DNA from 3 places in the Spongiibacter sp. UBA1325 genome. Region 3 is predicted to be linked to each of the others. Evidence: predicted binding sites of a transcription regulator. Region 3 holds the regulator's gene; each other region holds the start of a gene.
The links. Region 3 encodes LexA, which represses DNA repair genes until DNA is damaged. Its sites were predicted from a motif close to ACTGTNTNTANANACAGT; they were not measured.
Positions count from the first base shown of each region.

Region 1: imuA (translesion DNA synthesis-associated protein ImuA) is a predicted target of LexA. The motif match lies at 2,060-2,077, and genes of this name have one in related genera.
Region 2: recN (DNA repair protein RecN) is a predicted target of LexA. The motif match lies at 1,830-1,847, and genes of this name have one in related genera.

Region 1 covers NZ_DBTD01000006.1:6,654-9,930, reverse strand. Annotated here, with positions in the region: gene B3K78_RS05830 (alkaline phosphatase family protein) at 1-1,410, shown strand, start outside; gene B3K78_RS05825 (hypothetical protein) at 1,418-1,996, opposite strand; gene imuA (translesion DNA synthesis-associated protein ImuA) at 2,100-2,858, shown strand; gene B3K78_RS05815 (Y-family DNA polymerase) at 2,862-3,277, shown strand, end outside.
Region 2 covers NZ_DBTD01000002.1:28,008-31,284, reverse strand. Annotated here, with positions in the region: gene dnaK (molecular chaperone DnaK) at 1-963, opposite strand, end outside; gene grpE (nucleotide exchange factor GrpE) at 1,098-1,685, opposite strand; gene recN (DNA repair protein RecN) at 1,872-3,277, shown strand, end outside.
Region 3 covers NZ_DBTD01000003.1:173,997-177,273, forward strand. Annotated here, with positions in the region: gene B3K78_RS02225 (DUF6586 family protein) at 1-454, shown strand, start outside; gene B3K78_RS02230 (hypothetical protein) at 551-820, shown strand; gene B3K78_RS02235 (ImuA family protein) at 878-1,291, opposite strand; gene lexA (transcriptional repressor LexA) at 1,294-1,896, opposite strand; gene B3K78_RS02245 (DUF6763 family protein) at 2,067-2,387, opposite strand; gene B3K78_RS02250 (mechanosensitive ion channel family protein) at 2,639-3,277, shown strand, end outside.

The DNA.
Region 1 (3,277 bases), on a different contig from region 3:
TATGCCCAGGCTCACGGCAAAGCCAAAAATATTATCCTGTTTGTCGGCGATGGTATGGGGGTTTCCACTATTACCGCCGCCCGTATTCTCGACGGCCAACAGAAGGGAATGCCCGGGGAGGAAAACAACCTGAGCTTTGACCGTTTTCCTTTCAGCGGCCTGGTAAAAACCTACAATGTGGATGCTCAAACCCCAGATTCGGCCGGCACCATGACCGCGATAGTCTCGGGCGTTAAAACCAATATTGGTTTGCTAGGCGTTGACGAAAATACTCGCCGCGGCGATTGCAGCAGCGCCACGGGAAATGCGCTAGTTAGCCTGCTCGAACTCGCAGAAATTGCCGGCAAGACCACAGGTCTGGTGTCCACCGCACGTGTTACCCACGCCACCCCCGCGGCGACGTATGCCAAATCGGCTGATCGTAACTGGGAAGACAACAGCACCTTGCCACAACAGGCAATTTCAGCTGGCTGTGAGGATATTTCCAGTCAACTAATCGGCTTTGAAAAAAACCTGGAAGCCCGCTTTGCCAATGTGGATGTTGACGGCATTGACGTGGTTATGGGCGGCGGGCGACGGCATTTTTTACCCGCCGGTATCGATGGGGGCCAGCGCACTGACGGGCGCAATTTACTCGCTGAGTGGCAGCAGCAATACCCAGCAGCACGCTACCTCGATAGTAAAGCAGCGCTGAATGCACTCGACTTAGCGGCCACAGAAAAACTGTTCGCGCTTTTCAGTGGCTCACACATGCAGTATGAGCTAGAACGCCGCGACGAACCTGACAACGAGCCATCGCTAAGGGAAATGACCGAAGCGGCCCTCGCGTTACTCAGCAAAAATGAACAGGGCTTTTTCCTTATGGTTGAAGCGGGACGCATCGACCACGGCCACCACGCTGGCAATGCCAGTAAGGCCTTGCATGACACCATTGCTTTATCTGAGGCGGTGGCACTTGCCGTAGAGCAAACCAGCCCCGAGGACACTCTCATTGTCGTCACAGCGGATCACAGCCATGTTTTCACGATTGCAGGCTATCCTCGGCGGGGCAACCCGATACTGGGTAAGGTGGTCAGCGTGGGCAGCAATACTCCAAGCACCGCGGCAGATGGCCTGCCCTACACAACCCTGGCTTATGCCAACGGCCCCGGCTCTGAGTATTTCAGCGCCCAAGAGCAGACGGCGGCTGGCAGTCGCCGCGATCTGCACGGCGTTGACACCCAGGACAGAGGATTTCAACAGGACGCTCTCGTTCCTCTCAGTAGTGAAACTCACGGCGGCGAGGATGTTGCTGTCTACGCCATTGGCCCCGGTGCAGCGCTGCTATCGGGCACAAATGAGCAGAATTTTCTCTTCCATGTAATGGCCTATGTCAGCGGCCTCTTGCCACAACCAGCGTACGTGGAATAGCCAGTCCCTAAGGAACCAAAGGCTCGCTGAGCCAGTCGCCATTGATCCGTCGATACAAGCGGCGCTGGTGTACCCCATCTGCTGCTGCGCACCAGGACTCCAGATAGTCCACTGCCAGAACCACTCCCCGCGCGTTACCGACAAAGGGAATATCGGCGCCAGCAAAGCGTTGTCGCAAGCCATCGAGCTCCTCTCGCAGCTGCGCAGCTGAGGTTAGCGTCGAGCTTTGCGGGAGGCGCTGGTACAGGTGATCCAACAGCTTTGCCGCATCGGGTTTGTTCTGCCAATGCTCAAGCATCTCGTCCTCACCCAGCACCTGCCATGTACCGCGCAGGCGGTATTGGCACATTTGCGAGGGCCAGAACAGCAATACCTCGCTGCCACCGGCCATCAGCACCGGCCACTTTGGCGAGCTATCGTTGATAAAAATCATTGGCCCTAAAGTGGTGATATCACGCAGTACCACCGTTCTTGTGCTCGCCTGCTGACCATCTACCGTCGCCACACTGCAATAACGTGCCGCCGTATCACTTTCAGCCAAGGCTAGGCGGTAATCGTGGATGAGTGACGCTAGGGGGCATTGCATACCAGCTCCTGATTTGTCATAGAACGACGCGTTGGCTTTATTGACTTTCCAGTCAGTTGATATACTGTATATACATACAGCATATAGATTCGCGCCATGTCCAATGCCTAGTAAAACACTTGAACAACTTATCAACCGACAGCAGCTGTGGCCAGCCAAACAACGTCGCCGCCACGCAGTAGGCGGCCAGAGTAACGCGACGGGCTTTGCTCCCTTAGACCGAGCCTTACACCAAGGTGGCTGGCCGAGCAGCGGCAGCAGTGAATTTTTGTGTGATACCCCTGGGGTAGGCGAGCTGGAATTGGTCATGCCTACGCTGAGCCAGCTCAATCGCGACCGCCCCATTGCCTGGTTAAACCCGCCTTATCTCCCCTTTGCCCCTGGGCTCGCTCAGCACGGCCTGGCTGCGCAACAGCAGTGGCTGATTCATGCCCATCGTCAACACCAGCTTTGGGCCGCCGAAGAGGCCTTGCGCAGCGGGGTCTTTTGCGCGCTACTCAGCTGGTCGGCAAATTGTTCGCCGAATGACAAGCAGCTACGGCGATTACATTTGGCAGCACGTGAAGGTCACTGCTGGCACCTTCACTTCCGCCCAAGCCGCTGCCAACCACAAGCCTCGCCTGCCCCGCTGCGCGTACAGGTCGAAGGGGGGCCTCGAGACATTAAGTTGGTCATTCTTAAACAATATGGTGGTCATGCCGGCCAGCAACTCACACTGCCGCGAAATAAACAGCTAACTGAAGCCCAGCGCCCTGTTAATGAGTGGCCAACAAACACCAACCCGCGGCGGCGCCTTGCGGTCAATCTCCATGTCGCTGGACGTCCGTCAACACCCTCTAGCCACTCAGTAATACGGTCATAATCCATGCTGTATGTGTGCTTACGGTTCCCACTACTGGGTTTGGAGGCCTTGCCCGGCGCACCGCTGAGCGAGCCCTGCGCCCTGATTGCACAGCAACAGGTAGCACTGGTGAACGCCGCTAGCAGGCTCGCGGGCGTTACCGAGGGAATGTCGTTAACCACTGCTTTAGCGCTTTGCCCCTCGCTCTACTGCCAACCGCAGCAGAGCGAGTGCGAACAGGCCCACTGGCAGCGCCTGGCTCTTTGGGCCTATCGCTTCAGCGACGACATCAGTCTATCGCCGCCCAACGCACTCTTATTGGAGGTGAGCCGCTCGCTCAAGCTATTTGGCAACTTGCAGCGTTTGTATCGCGCCCTGCTTTCCGCCTATCGAAAACGCGGCTTACAGTTAAATATTGGCCTGGGCAATACCCCTTTGGC
Region 2 (3,277 bases), on a different contig from region 3:
TTTCATTGGCTCCAGCGAACGCTTCACCAAATCCTCAACCAGCGACTCCAACTTGGCACGGCTCAATTTAACAACCAAGTGCTTAGGACCGGTGGCATCTGCCGTGATGTAAGGCAGGTTAACCTCGGTTTGCTGACTGGAAGACAATTCAATCTTCGCTTTTTCAGCCGCTTCTTTCAGGCGCTGAACTGCCAGCGAGTCACCTTTCAGGTCAATACCGTTTTCTTTCTTGAACTCTTCCGCCAGGTAATCAATCAGGCGCAGGTCAAAATCCTCACCACCCAGGAAGGTGTCACCGTTGGTCGCCAGCACTTCAAATTGGTGCTCGCCATCCACCTCGGCAATTTCGATGATCGAGATATCGAAGGTACCACCACCCAGGTCGTACACGGCTACGGTGCGATCGCCCTTGGCCTTGTCCATACCATAGGCCAGCGCAGCCGCCGTCGGCTCGTTGATAATCCGCTTCACTTCCAGACCAGCGATACGGCCGGCGTCTTTAGTCGCCTGACGCTGAGAATCGTTGAAGTAAGCAGGAACCGTGATAACCGCCTCGGTGACTTTTTCACCTAGGTAGTCTTCAGCGGTTTTCTTCATTTTCTTCAGTACTTCCGCAGAGATCTGCGGGGGTGCCAGCTTTTCACCCTTTACTTCAACCCAGGCATCGCCGTTGTCGGCTTTGCTGATGGTGTACGGCACCATCTTGATGTCTTTTTGAACAACATCGTCCTCAAAGCGGCGACCGATCAGGCGCTTAACCGCATACAGGGTGTTGTTCGGGTTCGTCACCGCCTGACGCTTGGCGCTCTGACCAACCAGAATTTCATTGTCGTCAGTGTAAGCAACAATAGAAGGCGTGGTGCGACCACCCTCGGCATTCTCAATAACCTTTACCTTGTCGCCATCCATTACCGCCACACAGGAGTTGGTGGTGCCAAGGTCGATACCAATAATTTTACCCATAACTTTTCTCCGCATTCGCTGTTTACTGCGAGAGGCACCCAGGCCCCGTTAAACTCTGTTCTTGCTGTAGATATTGGTCCGTTTTTCTCAATTTCAAGCCGGCCATCAACATCTCAGGTGTGAATATTTGGCAGTTACTCCGCCTTCGCGACCACAACCATAGCCGCGCGCAGCAGGCGCCCGTTCAGGGTGTAGCCCTTTTGCATCACATCAATCACCGAGTTCGGCTCCGCACTCGGGTTAGGCACCATCGCCATCGCCTCGTGGAATTCCGGGTCAAATGGCTGACCTGTTGGATCGATCTGTTCAACATTGTGGCGCGCCAGCGCATCCAGCAATGATTTGCGCGTCAACTCCACACCTTCAAGAATCGGCTTCAGCGCCTTGTCTTCGGTATCGGCAGCCGCAAGCGCGCGATCCAGGTTGTCCGCCACGCTCAACATATCCCCGGCGAACTTCTCCAGCGCAAACTTGCGCGCGTTCTCGGCATCTTTCTCGGCGCGGCGACGTACGTTCTGCGCCTCTGCTACAGCGCGCAACGCCTGCTCTTTGGCATTGGCCGCCTCTTCACGCGCGGCGTCCAGCTGCGCCTGAAGATCATCTCCCGCATCGGCGCCCTGCTCTTCAGCAACCTGCTCAACCGATTCTGCCTGCTCCGCTGCCAGCTCTTCAGCCGCGGCTGTTTTATCTTGTTCCTCTGCCACCTTAGCAGCCTCCTTCATTTCGCCGGACGGCCCAGCCGCCCAATAACTTCCGCACCCCGAGGGTGAGCTTCCCCGTGTATGGGGGCTCTGCCAGGTTTTTCAAGGCCGTCGGTATTTTTAATTCCCGGAACGCAACCAGGGCTTGAGCGGGCACAGCCAACTACTGTATAAATAACCATACATCTTCATTTTGGAGCCGCCACCATGCTGGTTCATTTAAGCGTCAGCAATTTCGCCATCACCCAAGCCCTGGAAATCGAGCTACAGCCGGGAATGACGGTATTAACAGGCGAGACCGGCGCCGGCAAATCGATCATGCTCGACGCACTCGGCCTGACACTGGGCGACCGCGCAGACAGCGGCGTTGTGCGGGCGGGCGCCGAACGCGCCGATATCCACGCCGAATTCGATATCAGCGATATTCCCCTGGCCCGCCAATGGCTGCAGGAGCGAGAGCTGCTAGCGGGCAACGAATGCCGGCTGCGCCGAGTAATCACCAAAGAGGGGCGGTCGCGCGCCTATATCAACGGCCAGCCCGCCACCGTAAACGACACCAAAGAGCTCGGCGGCCTGCTCATTGATATTCACAGCCAGCACGCCCATCAGTCCCTGCTTAAAAAGCCCTATCAACGCCAGCTGCTCGACGCCTTTGCCGGCGCCAGCGAACTGTGCAGCTCACTGGGGGAAGACTGCCTGCGCTATCAGCGCATTAGCAAACGTCTCAACGAACTCGAAAGCCACCTCGATGAGCAAAACGCCCAGGAACAACTGCTGCGCTACCAACTCGACGAACTAGAGCGCCTCGATATTCAGCCCGGCGAAATTGAAGAACTGGAGATCCAACAAAAGCAGCTCGCCAATGCCGAGCAAATTCTGGCCGCTAACCACCACAGCCTGGCGCTGTGCCGCGAAGGCGAGGTCAACGCGATGGGTATTTTGCATCAAGCGCTCTCGTCACTGAGCGGCTGTCAGCACGGCCACCCAGCGCAAGAAGCCGCCATCAGTCTGATTGAAAGCGCGCGCATTCAGATCGAAGAGGCCGCCAGCGAACTGCAGCGCGTCACCGACGAAACGGAACTGGACCCCCAGCGCCTGCAAGACGTTGAACAACGGCTCGACGCCATCTACCAAACCGCGCGCAAACACAAGATTCAACCCGAAGAACTTCCCGAGCTGCAACAATCGCTGCAACACCAGCTCGAGCAGCTCGACGCAACCGATGAAAAGCTCGATGCCATGCGCCAGGAGCAACAGCAGGCGCTCAGCAACTACCAGAGCAAAGCCAAGAAGCTGAGCAAGCTGCGCAGCGCCGCCGCGTTAAAAATGAAAAAACGTATTGAGGGCAAACTGGGCGAACTGGCAATGAAACACTGCGAAGTGGAGTTTGCCATTATTCCTCTTGCTGACGATGAGCCGCACAGCCACGGCGCCGAAGACATCGAAATTCGCATTCGCAGCAACCCCAACGCCGCGATGGGCCCGCTGCATAAAATTGCCTCGGGCGGCGAATTGTCGCGTATCAGCCTGGCCATACAAGTCGTCACCGCCCAGGTTGCCGCCGTCCCGACAATCGTCTTCGACGAGGTGGACGTGGGCATTGGCGGGGCGAC
Region 3 (3,277 bases):
CAACCTCCATTTACACTTCGCTAAGCAGTATCTCGCTGACAGTGAAGGGGACGCCGAGCCACAGTGGAGCGGGCATTATCAGCGAGCTTGTGTTGAGTCTGCGTTGTGGCAGCTACGGCTGGCCTACGAGTGCCATTTGGCCGACTTACTCATCCAGCAACCGCTATATAGCCAGACTTTACCCACTGGGCGTATGAATGCTCAAGTATTGACGAAGGCCGCGCACCCTCCGGAAATTGCAGAGTTGGCTGATCGCGAAATACACGATGATCAGTTGAAGTGGATGCTGGACTACCGTTTTGTGCGCCAGCCCGGTGATGCAAAACAGTACAACCCGTCGCTGCTAAGCACCGTTACGGTTTCTGATCAGGACGATATTGAGCTTGCTAAGGGCTGCTTGCAGTTCCTCAGCGAGCTGATCGCGAGACACCGAAGCACACTCCTGGAGTATTGATAGGTCGGTCTACTGACAGATTGGCCTACTGGTCGCTGGGTTTGTTACACTTAGCAAACGCGTCAACGCGTGGTGATAACAAACAAGGGAAACTCTGTGCTGGCTTATTTAGAATTGGTTGAATTGGCAAATGGCGATATCGTGCTTCAGCGTTCCGAAGGCGACGAAAAGCCATTGGTGATGATCCGGTTCTCAAGTGAGGCCAGAGAGCAAATTCCAGGCTCATGTTTAGAGATCGCCCGTGCAATGGTGCAGGCTGGTCTAGAAGCTGCGCAGGTTGTGAGCGAAGAGCTTAGTGACGACGCCGCTGAAGCACAAGACGACGATCAGGACGATATTCACCCCCCATCAAAGACCCTCCACTAGGGCATAGAGCACCTCTTTACCCCTTATGTATCGTGGCTGCTGGGTCCCTCTTGGCTGTTAATTTTGAAGCTGTATCACCAGGCACTCGGCGTCGCCAGCCAGCGCTGCTCGCTCTAGAGCGCAGCGTTGTTCTGTGCTGAGGGGAGTGTTCGTCAAAACCGCCACGGTGTGACTTTTCCCGCGCTCCAGCGCTCGTGCCGCAATATTGCAGAGGCTGCCGCCGTTCGACACAACCTGTAATATTCGCTGGCCGCGATCTTTGCCGCAGGCATCGAGTAATGGTTTGAGAGGTCTGTCTGCAACCCAGCACAACCAACGCTCTTCAGTTTGTCCGCTTAGCTGCATTAGCATGGCGGCCAGCAGCGTGCGTGACAGGTGCGCCTGGCTGCTCAACATGATATCGGTAATGCGCGTAGCAGTGTTGTGCTGCTGAGCGTTTGAGAACAATGATGTTTGCTCGATCAGTGCCATGCTTAACTCCCGCGTCTCAGTACACCCACACTCAAGCCCTCAATGGCGAAGTCCTGTTCTCGCAGGTCAACTTCAATGGGGGCGTAGTCGGGGTTTTCGGCGATTAATAGCAATTGGTGTTTGTTCTTTTGGTGTTGCAAGCGCTTTACAGTGACCTCATCACCAATTCGCGCGACGATGATTTGTCCGTTCTGAGCCACCTGGCAGCGGTGTACAGCCAATAGATCATCTTCAAATATTCCGGCATTGATCATACTGTCGCCGCGCACGCGAAGGAAGTAGTCGGCCGAGGGAGAAAACAGGTTTGGCGAAATCGCGCAATGGTCTTCAATGTGCTCCTGAGCCAGGATGGGGCTACCTGCAGCAACCTGGCCAACAATGGGAATGCCGAGGTCTTCGGGAAGGCGAATACCTCTTGAGGCGCCGGGTATAATTTCGATCGCGCCTTTTCTGGCCAGAGCCTTGAGGTGCTCTTCGGCAGCGTTAGGTGAGCGAAACCCGAGTTCTCTGGCAATGTCTGCACGGGTCGGTGGGTAGCCGGTATCGTCGATATGGCTCTTTATCAGCTCGAGTACTTGCGCTTGTCTGGCGGTTAATTTTTCCATGTTCTGGCATCTGTTTATCTATACAGTAACTGTGAGTATATACAGTATTTTGTTCTGTGCAAGCCGCGATCGGTAATTTTGATGTTGGCTGAAAGTGGGAGGGTAAATAAAAAGAAGCCCACCCGAAGGCAGGCAGGAGGGGGAGCGCGGAAAATTCAGTGTTTCAGTGGCTAGAATTCATCGAGGATGCCGTTGACAACATCGCTCTCGATTTCGTGTAGCGGGTTGCCGATCTGCTCCGGTATGATGCCATCATCCCAATGGCGGTAGTCGTCATCGCTGAGCTCGAACGCATTTCGCCAGTCCTCTGGCTCTTCAATACCGGTGAGCTTTAGCTGCCTCCAACTGTCCAAATCGTACTCGCAGATTTCTCCGTCAATTAATTGCACTTCTATTGTGTCCAGGCCTTCATCTGTAGCCACAACTTCGAACTGCTGACCGGTTTCCAGGTCTTTGTACCAGCAGCCTATCAACGCATTTAATGATGCCATAGCGTTCACCTCCTAAAGTACGTATCTCCAAGCTATCATGTCCCATCGGGCTGTCCAGTAGGGATTTATCCGAGAGCCCGGGTGTGGCTTTGTGTCGTTGTTATGGGCTTCAAGTTTAAATCTTCGCACTTTCAGTAAGATGCCCGGCTAAGTTAAACTGATTTTCTTTTTTTCACCCCGTTTTTTAGCACGCTAATGAATAAGTGGCTCGGGGTTAACAAGCAATCTGTATAAGTAGAGGGCAGCGTTTGATGTCGATGGATTGGATTAAAGGTATAGAGTTTTCTAGCTACCCTTGGCTCACGGAAGTGTTCATCGTTGTTCTTATTGTTCTGACGGCGAACTTACTGGCAGGCCGCTTGCTGAATGTTCTGGGCGAGCGTTTTAAACGCACGCATAACCTGTGGGATGACGCCGTTTTGCTCGCTGCGCGTCGTCCGCTGGTATTGTTGATATGGGTGGTCGGCGCCAGTCACGTATTAGAGATTATCGCCGGTAGCACTGACGCCGACATTTTTACCGCGCTGCAACCGTTCAGAGCCGTTGCGGTGATGGCGATTTTGGGTTGGTTTCTCGTGAAGCTGGTTCACGAAATCGAAGCGGGCCTGCTCTCCAGAGAATACAGCGATAGCGACGAGCCGATCGACCAAACAACGGTGATGGCGCTGGGCAAACTGGTGCGAAGCGCGGTCATCATTGTTGTGGTGTTGATGATCCTTCAGAACCTTGGCTACAGCATTTCTGGTGTGCTGGCCTTCGGCGGCATTGGCGGGATAGCGGTAGGCTTTGCCGCAAAGGATTTGTTGGCGAATTTTTTTGGTGGCCTGATGGTGTATTTAGACCGTCCATTTTCTGTGGGCGACTGGGTGCGCTCCCCCGATAAAGAGATA